4 regions of the Jeongeupia sacculi genome follow, and region 1 is predicted to be linked to each of the others. Evidence: predicted binding sites of a transcription regulator. Region 1 holds the regulator's gene; each other region holds the start of a gene.

Region 1 (3,715 bases):
CTCGCTGCGTTACGACTACGACAGCAAGACCGGCATTCTCAAGCTGATCAACAAGGCCTGGGTGCGCCGCGATACCGGTGACGAAGTGATTGGCGACGTAATCGTCTACGATATGGCCTCGTCGACGTATCAGGCGCAGACCGATGGCAAACCGGGCAGTCGGGTCAATATCACGCTGATCCCGAAGAAAAAGGATGCCAGCGCACCCGCTGGCAAGGCCGCAGCAAAGCCGGCGGCGAAACCTGCCGCCAGCAAGCCCGCCGAGGCGGCGAGCGCGCCAAAAGCGCGCAGCAGCTCCTGGAGCAAGGACGCACAATGAGCGAAGGCAAGGCCGTGCTGAGCGCCGGTGGCTTGATGAAGCGCTATAAAAAGCGCACCGTCGTCAAGGACGTGTCGATCGATGTCGCCGCCGGTGAGGTTGTCGGTCTGCTGGGCCCAAATGGTGCCGGCAAAACGACGAGCTTTTATATGATCGTTGGCCTTGTTGCCAAGGATGGCGGTGAAATCCGCCTGGACGACATCGATATCGGCCATCTGCCGATGCACGAACGTGCCCGCATGGGCGTCGGCTATCTGCCGCAAGAGGCGTCGATTTTCCGCAAGATGACGGTCGAGCAGAACATTCTGGCGGTGCTCGAGCTGCACGTTGCCGACAGGGTCGAACGCGCCCGGCAGCTTGATGCGCTACTCGAAGATCTGCATATCTCGCATCTGCGTGAAAACAATGCCATGAGCCTCTCCGGCGGCGAGCGCCGTCGTGCCGAGATTGCCCGTGCACTGGCGGCGAGCCCGCGCTTCATCCTGCTGGACGAGCCGTTCGCCGGCGTCGACCCGATCGCGGTGATGGACATCCAGCGCATCATTCGCTTCCTCAAGGAACGCGGTATCGGAGTCCTGATTACCGACCACAATGTGCGCGAAACGCTGGGGATCTGCGATCGTGCGTACATCATCTCCGAAGGCTCGGTGATGGCCTCGGGCTTGCCGAGCGAAATCATCGCCGATGAACAGGTACGCAGGGTTTATCTCGGTGAACATTTCCGGATGTAAGGCGGGCGCATGAAGCAATCGCTGCAACTTCGCCTTTCGCAACAGCTCAATCTGACGCCGCAGCTGCAGCAGTCGATCAAGCTGCTGCAGTTGTCGACGCTTGATTTCCAACAGGAGGTCGAGCGCTTCCTGGCCGAAAACCCGCTGCTTGAGCGCGGCGAAGACAATCACGCCTCAAGCGAAGGCGAAGGTAGTGCCGAAGCGCCGACCGAGAACAGCAGCAGCGACGATGCGCCGGCGAGCGAGTCGGCGTTCGACAACGACGACTGGGGCTGGGAAGGCAGTGGCGGCGGCGCGCGTGGCAGCGGTGATGACGACGATGATTTCGACCCCGCCAGCAACATCGCCCGCGAGCTGACCCTGCGCGAGCATCTGCTGGCGCAAGCCGGGCTGCTGCCGATTCCGTTGCGGGATCGCGCCGCGCTGACCTGGTTGATCGACGCGCTCGACGACGACGGCTTTCTGACCCAGCCGCTTGAGGAAATCCTCGCGCTGTTGCCGGCGGAACTTGCCGGCGAGTTCGAGTTCGAATCCGATGACCTTGCGATTGCCCTGGCGCGGCTCAAGCAGCTCGAACCGCTGGGCGTCGGCGCGAAAGATATGGCCGAGTCGCTGGCTTTGCAACTGGCGGTCTTGCCACTCTCTGACGCACGTCAACTTGCGTTGGGGATTGTGCGGGACAGCCTCGATTTGCTCGCGGCACGGGACTACACTAGGTTGAAACGTCGCCTGAAATGCGATGAAACGGAGCTGAAGGCAGCGCAAGCGCTGATCGTCAGCCTGAATCCGCGGCCAGGCGCGCAATGGAGCGACGAATCGTCGCATTATGTTGTCGCTGATGTACTGGTCAGCAAGCTCAAGGGGCAGTGGCGAGTGCGCTTGAACGACGCGGCCAGACCCAAGCTCAGGGTCAATCGGATGTACGCCGATATCCTGCAACGCAGTGATGGCGGTTCGATGGCCCGCGAGTTGCAGGAAGCCAAATGGCTGGTCAAGAGTGTCCAGCAGCGTTTCGACACCATCCTGCGCGTCGGTCAGGCGATCGTTGATAAGCAAAGCGCGTTCTTTGAACATGGTGAAATCGCGATGCGGCCCTTGGTGCTGCGCGATATTGCCTCCGAGCTTGATCTGCACGAATCCACCGTTTCGCGGGTGACCACCCAGAAGTACATGCTCACGCCGCGCGGAATTTTCGAGTACAAGTATTTCTTCGGCAGCCATGTCGAAACCGAAGCCGGCGGGGAAGCTTCCGCTACTGCGATCAAGGCGCAGATTCGCCAGCTGATCCAGCAAGAGGACAAGCAAAAGCCTTTATCGGATAGTGCCATCGCTGATGCGTTGGCGGGGCAAGGGGTCGTGGTTGCGCGACGAACCGTTGCCAAGTACAGGGAGGCGATGCAAATCTCTCCCGTCAATCTGCGCAAATGCCTGTAACGGCGATTTACCTGAAGGAGAAGACCTATGAACCTCAATATCAGCGGCCATCACCTCGAAGTGACTCCGGCGATTCGTGATTACATCACGAGTAAACTCGACCGAATCACACGCCATTTTGACGCGGTGATCGAAGTGGGCGTCGTCCTGTCGGTCGAACGCCTGCAGCAGAAAATTGAGGCAACCGTGCATGTGCCGGGTAAGGCGATCCACGTGGAGGCAATTGACGAAGACATGTATGCCGCGATCGACGCGCTGGCCGACAAGCTTGACCGGCAGGTCGTCAAGCACAAGGAAAAACGGAATGATCACGATGGCGAGAGCATCCGCCGTCAGGTCGTAGCGGAGGAGTAAGTGTCCTTTTCCTGCCAACGGGAACCCGATAAACGGGTTCCCGTTTTTATTTATGCGCCGGCTGACGATACAATGATGCGCTTCGACGTTCCTCCTGCTCATGGATTCTCGCAATGAGCCTGATTTCCAAAATTCTGCCGACGCAAAATGTCTTTCTCGACATGGACGTTGGCAGCAAAAAGCGCGTATTTGAACAAGTCGGCATTCTGTTCGAAAACAGTCACGGCATTGCCCGTAGTGTGATTTTCGATAGCCTGTTCGCGCGTGAAAAGCTCGGCTCGACCGGCCTCGGTCAGGGCGTGGCGATTCCTCACGGCCGGATCAAGGGCCTGAAGGAAGCCACGGGCGCTTTCGTGCGCCTGAAGGAAGCGATTCCCTACGATGCACCCGATGGCAAGCCGGTATCGCTGCTTTTCGTGTTGCTGGTGCCGGCCAACGCTACCGATTTACACCTGCAGATTCTGTCTGAGTTGGCTCAGCTTTTTTCGGACAAATCGGTGCGTGAGCAACTGGCGACGTTCGACGAGCCCGGTCAGGCGTACAAGCTGATTTCCACCTGGGAGCCGTACGCGGGCTTCTGAGATACTGCTCACGATCTTGCTGCGCAGCCCTGATCGGGCTTCGAGTGCTGCTCGAAACCCTCATGTACTTTATACATTCCGGTTTCTGCACTGCGCGTCACCCCGCTGGCGACAGATCGTGAACAGGTTCTAAGCAGCGCCGCTCCCGGGTAAGCTCAAGGGGTGGTGCGTGTTGCCCCGCCCTTGTCTTTGACTTCACAGCCCATGAGCGACCATGCCGCAGATCACGACCAGGCAACTCTTCATTGATAATGCCGAGAAGCTGCGGCTGACCTGGGTTGCCGGCCAGTCCGGCG
Region 2 (3,715 bases), 1.4 Mb from region 1:
GTCACGGCGAAGTGGCTGGTCAGCGCCACGTCGGGGCCGGTTTTCTGGATGATGCGGGCGATGCCTCTATCGATCAGCGGGAAGATGTCGGCGCCGAAAATCGCCGCATCGATGTCCCGCGTGGCGATGGCCGCCTGCGTTGAAGCCGTATCCATATTGATGGTGCGGAAATCACGCTCGGTCAGGCTCTGCTTGTCGAAGATCCGCGCCAGTTGCAACTGGCCGGCGGTGCCCTTGAAAACGGCCAGTTTCTTGCCTTTCAGATCCTGCAGCGATTGCACCGGCGAGCCCGATGGCACGGCGATGTAGCCGGAACCGTTGCGCGTCTGGCCGAGCAGGATTTTGGTCTTCAGCCCGCTGGCGCGGCCGACCAGCGACGCCATGTCGCCCTGAAACAGGAAATCGAGCAGCTTGTTGGCCAGCGCCTCGTTCGCCGCTGGGCCCGCGCCCTTGAAGAAATTCCATTCGACCTTGATGCCTTCCTTGCGGAACTCTTCTTCCAGCTCGCCGCGAACATTGACGATGCCGATGGGTGAGCCGCCGACGACCGGGCGATTGCCGGTACCGACCTGCGAGACGCCGATACGGATTACCTTGAGCGGTTCGGCCGCGATGACCTGGGTGCCGAGCGCCAGCGCGATCACGGCCAGCGTGGTGCGGAACAATCTTTTCATCGTGCGTACTCCTTGGGTCGAGGCCGGAACGCGATCCGGCCACAGAGGCTTAGAAACCGAACTGGAACTGGGCGAGGAAGTCGCTGTACGACTGGTTCCTGGCCTTGTCGTCGGTGTAATTGACGTTGAGCTGGAACTTGGTGGTCTGGGCGAAGAACACATTCAGGCCCAGCGTCGAGATCGTGCTTTCGTCACCCGGCCTGTCGACGTTGGGGTCGAAGCGGTCGTAGCGGAAGAAGGGCTGGTAGGACTTCGGCCACCAGTCGTCGTAGCGGCCCTGGGCGCGGAAGCCCTTCACGAACTGTTCACCGACGTTGTAGAAGAGCGTCGCGGTGTGCGAACCACTCTTCACCGCCGCCACTTTGGCGTTGGCGGCGGTGGTACCGGCGGCGACGTCATCGCGCCCCTGGATGTATTCGTAGGTGACGCCGAACGGCTCGTGGTTGTAGGTCAGGTCGACGCCGTAGCGCACCCGGTCGCCCTTGCCGACCAGGGTGCTGGTGCCCGGGACGAACAGATTGGCCTTGCCGCGATAGAACGAGCCGCCCACGGTGAGCTGACGCAGCCACGAGTTGTAATCGGACGGCACGGTGAACGCGAGCCGGCCGACCCAGTCCTTGGGGCTGTTGTTGTCCGAGGTGTTCGGGCCATTGCCGTTGACGAGGCCCAGCGCGTAACTCAGCAGCGGCGCGCGATAGTTGTAGCCGTAGTCCACGGTGGGATCGAGATCGCCACGGGCGATCAGGCCGATCTGCCGTTGTGCCAGCCCCAGCCGGGTGGTGAACTGGGCATTCAGGATGACCGGCTTCAGGTCTTCGGTCGCCGGTACTTCGAGCCCGAAGGGCAGCAGTTGCTGGCCGAACGCAAGCTCAAGCCGCGGGCTGGCCGGATCGATCGTCGGCAGCACCGAATAGCTCAGATAGGCATCGAGCAGGTTCAGGAAGCTGTTGTTGCTGGCGGTCTGCTGCGAGGCACCTGCCGAAAGCCGGTAGCCGAGGTTGCGGCCTTCGTCGTAATCCTTATATAGATTGCCGGAGAAGGCGAGGATGGCCGTCGGCACGTCGAAACTGGAGTTGCGGTCGTTGACGACACCGGCCGGCGTGCTCGAGGCGGCGCTGGTGTCTTGCGTCGAATAGGCGGCGCGGGCCTGGATCGTGCCGCTGATGTTGAGCGCACGCGCGCTGGTGGCCGTCGCGGTATCGCGGTCACGCTGCACCTGATACTTGAAGTTCTCCAGATCGGCCTGCACGCCCTGCACGTCTTCCCGCGTTGCCGGGGCACCGACCGCATCGGCCACGGCAGTTGCAGCCGGTGCCGCCGGTGAGGCGGCCTTCTGGTCGAGCTGCTGCTGCAAGGCATCGACCGCTTTCTTCAGCGCGGCGATCTGCTTTTGCAGTTCTTCGTTGCTCGGTGCGGCCGCATGGCCGACGCTGGCCAGCGCCAGCAAGCCGGCTCCCAGCCAGGCTTTGTGCTGTTGCATGAATCATCTCCCTTATAGATTGGCCTTCAAGGCCGGGACGACGTCGCTGCCGCAGGATCTGCGGCAGGCGGGTGTCCTCGTTGTTGGCGTATACGCCGCAGCGGCATTCCTCACCGCTTGCGAATTCTTATAAGCAGATTGCATGCCAACATGTTTTTATTAGATTCATCAGGAATAAAGCGGGCGGCCTGCGGGCGGAACAACGGCACGCGCAGCAGGATGCTGCGATTGCAGCGGCAGGGCGTCCGGACGGCACAGGGTTCGTTGCACTGCACCAAATCCAGCAGAGTGCTGGGCTTGCTGCTGCATTTGCAGCAGCCCCCGGCTCCCGGCCCTACCCGGCCGGTCACGAGGGCGCGGTTTTGCTGGATGACGGGGATTGGCACGCTTTCTGCTGCGGGTGGCTGACTGTCCCACCCGAACAAGGAAGCCCCATGAGCACCCCGCAACTCTCCCGCGCATTCCACGCCCGGCCCGACGCCACGGCCGGCCTGCATACGCCACAGGCCATCGAAGAAGTCCGCATCACGCCGACCGGCGCGGCGCTCGGTGCCGTGGTCGACGGGCTGGATGCCAATCGCCCGCTCAGCCCGGCGCTGGTGTTTGCACTGCAGTCGGCGCTGGACGATCACCACATCCTGATCTTCAAGCAGCAGCGGCTCGACGACGATGCCTTCCTGAGCTTCTCGACCTACTTCGGCAGCGTGTTCCGCCGGCCGCAGGATGTGCCGGTGCTGGGGTCGGAAGCGCAAGGCATTCCGCCCGATGTGGTGTTCGTTTCGAATGTCGAAACCGGCGGCTATCTCGGCAGCGGCGAACTCACGCCGCACGCCGATCACCAGTGGACGCCGCTACCGTCGGCCGGCTCGCTGCTGTATGCGCTGGAAGTCCCGGCGATCGGCGGTGATACCAGCTGGTACAACCTCAACGCCGCGTATGAAGCGCTCGACGACGCGACCAGGGCGCAGATCGACGGCTTGCAGCTGATTACCTACAACCCTTTCGTTCGCCAGATCGAGAACGCCCGGATCAAGGCCGAAGGCGGCGAGGCCGAATACCCGCCCTACCGCAGCCCGGCGCGCGAACCGCTCGGCGCCGCCTTTCCGCATCCGCTCGTGCGTACCCACCCGCGCTCGGGCAAGAAAATCCTGTTCCTGTCGACCCACACCGAAGTCGAGCTGCTGGGCATAGCCCCGGCCGAGGGCGAGGCGCTGATTGCCCGGCTGCGCGAGCACATCGTCCAGCCGCGCTTCCGTTACACCCACCGCTGGAGCGTCGGCGACATCGTCCATTGGGACAACCAGGCCACGCTGCACGCGCGCACCGCTTTTCCCGCCGCCGAGCGCCGCACGCTCAAGCGCGTCAGCCTCGCCGGCAGCCGCCCTTTCTGAAACGCATCACCGACACGTCAAGGAAGCCATCATGAGCCAGATCACCAGCCATCCCGTCGCCGGCCGCATCGGCGCTGAAATCCGTGGCGTGCAATTGTCGGGCGAGCTGTCCGCCGACGTCACCGCCGACATCAATGCCGCGCTGCTCAAGCACAAGGTCGTGTTCTTCC
Region 3 (3,715 bases), 340 kb from region 1:
CGCGATCGAATCCGGCGTCACGCCGTTAAGGAAGAGCTTGGATAGGCCGCCGAAGAAGGCATTGCCTTCGGTGAACGCCACCGAGTAGCCGTAGATCACCCACAGCACCGCGATCAGCGAGAACACCACGAACACCTGCACCAGCACCGACAGCATGTTCTTGCTGCGCACCAGGCCGCCGTAGAACAGCGCCAGACCCGGCACCGACATCAGGATCACCATGCTGGCGGCGACGATCAACCAGGCGTTGTCGCCCTTGTTGACCGTCATCGTCGCAGCGGCCGGTGCGGCGGCGGCGCTATCGACGGCGGCTGCCGCTGGCACGGCCACGCTGATTTCAACCCGGCGGGCCTCGTTGGCATCGCCGCCGCCCTCGGTCACTGCCGGCTTTTCCAGGCTGATCTGCGCTTCGACCAGACCCCCCTTGAGCAGCAGAGCCTTGACCGCGATAGCACGCTGCTTGGCGATCTCGGCGTTCACCGCCGCGTCGCCGCTGGCGTCATGGAAACCGGCGATGCTGAGCACCACCTTGCCGTCCGCCTTGGCGAAGTCGATCAGCGGCTGCGCCAGCGCGGCGGCATCGGCGGGCAGCTCGGCCTTGCCGGTATCAAAGTAGAGTTTGGCGGCCGCCGGGGCATCCGCCGCGAGCGTGACGCCAGCGAGCATCAGCCCGCACAGCAGGGTCACGAATCTTGCAAGCCAGGTTTTCATGGGTCTCTCCTTCCTGATTTTTTGCTTTAGACGGCGGCTTCGCCGGTTTCGCCGGTGCGGATACGCACGACATGCTGCAGATCGAAGACAAAAATCTTGCCGTCGCCGATCTTGCCGGTATTGGCGGCCTTTTCGATCGCTTCCAGCGTCGCGTCGAGCTGGTCGTCGGCGATGGCGACTTCAAGCTTGACCTTGGGCAGGAAGTCGACGATGTACTCGGCGCCGCGATAGAGCTCGGTATGGCCCTTTTGGCGGCCAAAACCCTTCACTTCGGTAACCGTGAGGCCTTGTACGCCGATCGCGGACAGGGCTTCACGCACTTCATCGAGCTTGAACGGCTTGATGATGGCAGTGACGAATTTCATGGGGGACTCCCTTGGAAACAGGACGGTGACGTAGGAGGTCTAGCAGAAAGCATGCCAATCACCGGATAACACGATGATCGGGCGCAAAAGGCCGGGAGCACTGTTGCAAACGCACCGACACGGCGCAGCAAAGCGACGTTGCACCAGCCCGGCGCACCGTGGCGGTGCCGAGGAAAGCGGCAACTTCGCCGCCCCGGACGGGTCTACCTATCTGCTAGACTGCAAGCCTGAATCCACACGGGAGAACGCCATGCTGAAAGAAAAATTCTTTGACGATATCGCCAACAAGATTTCCGAAGCCATCGCCGCCAGCCCGGCCAAGGACGTAGAGAAAAACGTGCGCGCGATGATGTCGAGCGCCTTCACCCGCATGGACCTGGTGACCCGCGAGGAGTTCGAGATCCAGCAGGACGTGCTGGCACGCACGCGCGAGAAGCTGACCCAGCTTGAGGCGCGGGTGAATGCGCTGGAAGAAAAGCTGCTGGCCGGCAATCCCCAAGACGCCCTCTGAGGCACGGCCAGTAAAATCCTGCTGGCTGCGTTGTGCTCGCTTGCCGTACCTGTTTGTACTGTCTGCGCTTCGCACGCCTTGCCAGCACCGCTGCGCTGGAATTTCCCGGCCGTGCTGTGCCGACTTAGTGAATTGGATGGTTCGGACCCGGTTTGCCCGACGCACCCCGTCCGTTCAGGACGAAAAAAAGCCGAGGTTTTCACCTCGGCTTTTTTATTGCGATCAGTGCGAAGCCGGCCTGTAAGCCGGGTTCTGTTCGCACGGCGAACCGTGCGTGACCGCCATTCCTCTAGGCGCAGCGTTACCACTACGCTCAAGCAACCTACCCGCAGACTCGACGGGCCGTCTCAACGCCTGCTGCTTGGTCTTGCTCCGGATGGGGTTTACCCTGCCGGCGACTGTTACCAGCGCCGCGGTGCGCTCTTACCGACCCCTTGCGGGGCTTCCCTGACGGGAACACCTTTTCACCCTTACCTGTGCCCGGTCCGGCACGCTTCAATCGCACCCTTAACCCGGCCCATTCCACTTGCAAGCAAGCGAAACGGGGTGGACATCGCTTGCGCTCGGTCCACGCCATCGGCGGTTCAGCTCTCTGTTGCACTTTCCGTCGCCTCACGGCGCCCGGCCGTTAGCCGGCATCCTGCCCTGCGGAGCCCGGACTTTCCTCCCCCCCGATGACTCGGAGCGGCGGCGATCCGGCCGGCTTCGCGGGGCCATTATCCCGCGTCCAGTACCTCGCCGGCAAATGGCAATCCACTGGCTTCGGACAAAGCCCGTGCCAACGCCAGTTGCCGAACCCGTCCGGCGCGGGTTGCACGGCGGTGTGCGAAGGCGAAACGTTGGTCGCCATCGCCCTCGATCAGCACCCACAAGGTATCCGGGCCGGCGAGATTGGGATCGGTTTCGAGCACGATCTGCCGGAAAGCCGACACCGGCTGGCGACGGGTATACACCGGGAGCACGCCAAGCAGCATGGTTCGGCGCACGAACTCGCTACCGGTAAAACGGCGTTCGCTCGGCAGCGCCCAGAATCCCACCGCCAACGCCAGCATGCTGTACCAGAACAGACCGAAGAAGGCGCGCTCGAAATGCTCGGGCGCGATCAGCGGCTGGCCCCACCAGCCGGCAAAGGCCAGTACCGCGCCCGCTACCCACCAGCCCGGGCGGGCAATGTCGCGCGCAACGAAGACCATCAACCGGCCTGCCCGTCGCGCAGACGCCAAGACAGCGTTTCACCGGCGCGCAACGGCACCACGTCGTGTTCGCCAAATGGATAGCTCGCCGGCACGGTCCAGTCTTCCTTGACCAAGGTTACGGTGCCGGTATTGCGTGGCAGCTTGTAGAAATCCGGGCCGTTGAAGCTGGCGAAGGCTTCGAGCGCATCGAGGCGACCAACCGACTCGAACGCTTCGGCGTAAAACGCCAGCGCCGCGTGCGCCGAGTAAATGCCGGCGCAACCGCAGGCCGCTTCCTTGGTGTGCAAGGCATGCGGCGCGCTGTCGGTGCCGAGGAAGAATTTGCTACCGCCCGAGGTCACCGCCTCAAGCAGCGCCCGGCGATGTTCTTCGCGCTTCAGCACCGGCAGGCAGTAGTGGTGCGGGCGGATGCCGCCCTGGAACAGCGCATTGCGGTTCATCAGCAGATGCTGCGGCGTCACCGTCGCGCCGACGTTGGCGCCGGTATGCTGGACGAACTGCGCGGCCTGCTTGGTGGTGATGTGTTCGAACACCACGCGCAGTTCGGGCAGCCGCTGCAACAGCGGTGCCATCACCCGGTCGATAAACGCCGCTTCGCGGTCGAACACGTCGACCGCCGGGTCGGTCACTTCGCCGTGCACCAGGAAAGGCAGGCCGATTTCGGCCATTTTCTCCAGCGTCGGCATCACGCCGTCGAGCGCCGACACGCCGGCTTCCGAATTGGTCGTCGCGCCGGCCGGGTAGAACTTCACCGCATGGACAAAACCGCTGTCCCTGGCCTTGACGACTTCGGCGGGCGTCAAGCCGCCGGTCAAATACAAGGTCATCAAGGGGGTGAAGTCGCTGCCGGCCGGCAGTGCCGCGACGATGCGGTCGCGGTAGGCGGCGGCGAGCTCGACGCTGGTGACCGGTGGCTTCAGGTTCGGCATGAC
Region 4 (3,715 bases), 450 kb from region 1:
CGGCACCCTTGGTGATGACGACGAAGTTGATGATGGTGAGGATGACGAAGGCGATGATGCCGACGGTGAGGTTGCCGCCGATCAGCACATGGCCGAAGGCCTCGATCACCTGACCGGCCGCGCCGGCGCCGGTGTGACCTTCGGTGAGCACGAGCTTGGTCGAGGCGACGTTGAGGCTTAGCCGCAATAGCGTCGTGACCAGTAGCACGGTCGGGAAGGCCGAGAATTCCAGCGGTTCGCGCGTGTACAGGCTGACCATCAACACGATGATCGAAATGGCGATATTGAAGGTAAAGAAGAAGTCGAGCGCGAGCGCGGGCAGCGGCAGAATCATCATGCCGAGCACCATGAACACCAGCGCCGGGCCGGCCAGTCGCGTCAGATTAAAGTTGCGCACACGCCAGAATCACATTGGGGCCGCCATCAGGGGGCGGCTTCGGGGTCGAGGTCTTTCGGAACCGGCAACGCATCGTTCAACGTCGGTTCGCTGCCGCCGTAACGTTGCCAGTGCCTGAGCTGATAAATGTAGGCCAGCACTTCGGCGGCAGCAGTATACAACGCGGCGGGGATTTCCTCGCCGAGCTCCGCGTGGTGGTAGAGCGCACGGGCGAGCGGCGGCGTACGAACCACGGTGACCTTGTGCTGCTTGCCGAGTTCGATGATGCGCTCGGCCAGCAGGAAGGAGCCCTTGGCGATCACCACCGGCGCGCGCATCGATTCGGTGTATTGCAATGCCACCGCGTAGTGGGTCGGGTTGGTGACGATGACATCGGCCTTTGGAATCGCCGACATCATCCGTTTGCGTGCCGCCTCGCGCTGCAGCTGGCGAATCCGCCCTTTCAGTTGCGGATCGCCCTCCGATTCCTTCATTTCCTGGCGTACTTCCTCCTTGGTCATACGCAGGTTCTTGTAGTACTCCCACAGCTGGTAGGGGACGTCGATGATGACGATGAGCGCCATCGCGCCGACCACCGCGAACAGCGTGAACTTTGCCATCCCCCACAGATAGGCCAGGCCGTTGTCGGGCGGCATGGCGACCAGCTGAACGAAGTCGCCGCGTTCGTTCCACAGCACCAAGGCGGCGACACCACCGATCAGACCGGATTTGAGGATGGCTTTGACCATTTCGACGATGCTGCGCACCGACAGCATGCGTTTGATGCCGCTGGCGGGATTCAGTCGACCAAAGTTGGGCCCCAGCGCCTCGGTCGAAAACAGCCAGCCGCCCATCAGCATCGGCGCGAGGATCGCCGCGACCGCGCAGGCGGCAAACACCGGCAGGCAGGCCCAGAGCATGGCTTCGCAGGCCTTGATGAGGTGCAGGTACATCTGCATCGGCTCGGCGAGCACCGCCCGGGTAAACATGAATTCACCGCGCATCACCTGTTTGAGCGCGTTCAGCAGTGCCGGGCCGGTTATCGAGAGCGCCAGCATGCCGGTCATCAGCACGCTGAACGACGTCAACTCTTGCGAGCGGGCAATCTGGCCCTTTTTGCGCGCGTCTTCGAGCCGCTTGAGCGAGGGTGGTTCGGTGCGTTCGAGGTCGGAATCTTCAGCCATGATTGCGCTACGTTACCGCGTTGCGGGGCGCTACGGCCAGCAGGCTTTATCGATAGTGTGGCGCTTGGCATTGCTTTTGCTTCTAAGAGGGTTCCTCTTGCCCTGCTCGCGAGTTTTACATGGCTAGTCCTGTCGTCACGCTGTCTGCTCCCGCCGCTTCCGTTGCCCCCAAATCCAGCTCGTCGCGCGATGCCGGGCAAGGCGACGATTTTGGCAGTACGCTGGCCCGCGAGGTCGCCGCACGGCAGCCGGTGCCGGCGGGCAAGGATGCCGCTTCGGCCGATCAGAGCCGCAAGGACGATGCCCCCGAACCCGGCGACGCCGCGACGCCGTGGCTGGCGTTGCTGCAATCGATGGCGCAGGTAGTGGCGCAGCCGCTGCCGCAAGAAGAGGCCGTTTCCAGCGAACACCTGCCGGATGGCGGTGTTGATGCGCTGGCTGCGGCGGTGACGCCGGCGATGATTTCGCAGGCCGTGCAGAGCCCGGTTCAAGGCGAGCAGCCTACGACACCCGCTTTGAGTACGGTGGCATCAACAGCCGGGAGCGATTCAGCCGCCAGCGCGATAGACGAACTTGCCGTGGGCGGCAAAGCCTTGCCGGCCGGATTTGCCGCTGGCGATGCCGAGACGGCCGAGCCGCGCGGCATCGACCTGTTGAGCGCGGCCCCGCTCGGTGCCTCGCCGCTACGCAGCGTGGACGAGGCCGCCGCGCCGACCAAGCCGGTGGCGACACACAACGTCGTGCCGCATGTGGGCGAGCCGCGCTGGGGCGACGCCGTGGCGCAACGTGTGGCCATGATGATCGGCAAGCAGGAACAGAAGCTGGAAATGCAACTCAATCCGCCCAACCTTGGGCCGATGGACGTGCAGCTGACGCTGGCGCAGGACCAGGCCAGTATCGTTTTTGCCAGTCAGCATGCCGCGGTGCGCGAAGCGCTCGCCGCCGCCACCCCCCGCTTGACCGCCTTGCTGGCCGATCAGGGCATCCAGCTCGTCAACGTTCAGGTGGCCAGCGACACGCTGAACCAACACACGCAGCAGCAAGCGCAGACTGGCCACGATTCCGGCCCGGCGCAGCGTGGCATGGCAAGCCAGAGTACAGATCAGCCCACCGATTTGCGGGTTGACCTGGGTACGCTGCGCCTGCCCGTTGGCGGTGGCGGACTGAGCTTCTATGCCTGATTGCGCGCAAGCGCTTGTTTATAATTAACTATTAATCTTTGCTATACTCGCCGACCTATCTTGAGGCTCCGGTATCGCCGGAGCCGTTCGATTCGAGCTGCTTCGAATCGATTTATCGTCGTGCAGTCAGGTGAAATTCATGGCCGAAGCCCAAGCGGCGCCGAAAGGCAGTAAGAAACTGATCATCATCATCGTGATCGTCGTCGCGGTGCTGCTGCTGGCGATCGCCGGTGCGGCGGCGTTCATGCTGACGCGCTCGGCCGATCACGGCGACGACGGCGGTGCTGCGCAAACGCAAGAAACCGCCAAGAAGAAAACCTCGAAAAACGCGGATCACGTGCCTATTTTCGAAAAATTGCAGCAATTCACCGTCAATTTGAATTCGCCTGACGAAGATGCCATGCTGCAAACGGATATTGTCGTCGAAGTTGCCGACGCCAAGTTCCAGGAACAGATCAAGGCACAGATGCCCAAAATTCAAAGCCAGATCAATCAGCTGCTGCGGAGCAAATCGCCGCAAGACGTGCGCGCGGTTGATGGGATGACCAAGCTGGGTGGCGAAGTTCGCATGCTGATCAATCGGGCTCTGGGCGTCGAGAGCGAGGATGAAGGCGTGTTGTCGGTCAATTTCACCACCTTCATCGTCCAATAGTGTTCGCGTCTTTGCGAACGACGGGTTCGGGCTCCTAAACAATGGCAGACGATATCCTTTCCCAGGAAGAGGTCGACGCGCTACTGCGTGGGGTGACCGGGGAAGAAGACGACTCCGAGGTCGATCAGGATTCGTCGTCGGTGCGCAACTACGACATCGGTCGGCAGGAGCGCATCGTCCGTGGCCGGATGCCGACGCTCGAAATCATCAACGAGCGCTTTGCCCGTAATCTGCGCATTGCCCTGTTCAATTTCATGCGCCGCAATGCCGAGATCAGCGTCGGCGCGGTGCGGGTGCAGAAGTACAGCGAATTCATTCGCAA

Evidence for each region. Region 1 encodes sigma-54, which starts transcription at its own class of promoters, with help from an activator protein. Its sites were predicted from a motif close to CTGGCACGCTTCATGCTT; they were not measured.
Region 2: the regulator sigma-54 is predicted to act here: its motif matches at 2,534-2,551, upstream of JLC71_RS08150 (TauD/TfdA dioxygenase family protein).
Region 3: the regulator sigma-54 is predicted to act here: its motif matches at 1,117-1,134, upstream of glnK (P-II family nitrogen regulator).
Region 4: the regulator sigma-54 is predicted to act here: its motif matches at 1,625-1,642, upstream of JLC71_RS01000 (flagellar hook-length control protein FliK).

Annotation. Positions count from the first base shown of each region.
Region 1 is NZ_AP024094.1:3,139,999-3,143,713, forward strand. It holds gene lptA (lipopolysaccharide transport periplasmic protein LptA) at 1-319, shown strand, start outside; gene lptB (LPS export ABC transporter ATP-binding protein) at 316-1,050, shown strand; gene JLC71_RS15170 (RNA polymerase factor sigma-54) at 1,060-2,484, shown strand; gene hpf (ribosome hibernation-promoting factor, HPF/YfiA family) at 2,512-2,838, shown strand; gene JLC71_RS15180 (PTS sugar transporter subunit IIA) at 2,952-3,419, shown strand; gene hprK (HPr(Ser) kinase/phosphatase) at 3,634-3,715, shown strand, end outside.
Region 2 is NZ_AP024094.1:1,721,301-1,725,015, forward strand. It holds gene JLC71_RS08140 (ABC transporter substrate-binding protein) at 1-674, opposite strand, end outside; gene JLC71_RS08145 (porin family protein) at 724-2,154, opposite strand; gene JLC71_RS08150 (TauD/TfdA dioxygenase family protein) at 2,589-3,545, shown strand; gene JLC71_RS08155 (TauD/TfdA dioxygenase family protein) at 3,577-3,715, shown strand, end outside.
Region 3 is NZ_AP024094.1:2,800,615-2,804,329, reverse strand. It holds gene amt (ammonium transporter) at 1-711, opposite strand, end outside; gene glnK (P-II family nitrogen regulator) at 738-1,076, opposite strand; gene JLC71_RS13430 (accessory factor UbiK family protein) at 1,327-1,587, shown strand; RNA gene rnpB (RNase P RNA component class A) at 1,813-2,294, opposite strand; gene JLC71_RS13420 (hypothetical protein) at 2,304-2,780, opposite strand; gene pyrC (dihydroorotase) at 2,780-3,715, opposite strand, start outside.
Region 4 is NZ_AP024094.1:193,180-196,894, forward strand. It holds gene flhA (flagellar biosynthesis protein FlhA) at 1-349, opposite strand, end outside; gene flhB (flagellar biosynthesis protein FlhB) at 424-1,560, opposite strand; gene JLC71_RS01000 (flagellar hook-length control protein FliK) at 1,680-2,741, shown strand; gene JLC71_RS01005 (flagellar basal body-associated FliL family protein) at 2,881-3,393, shown strand; gene fliM (flagellar motor switch protein FliM) at 3,435-3,715, shown strand, end outside.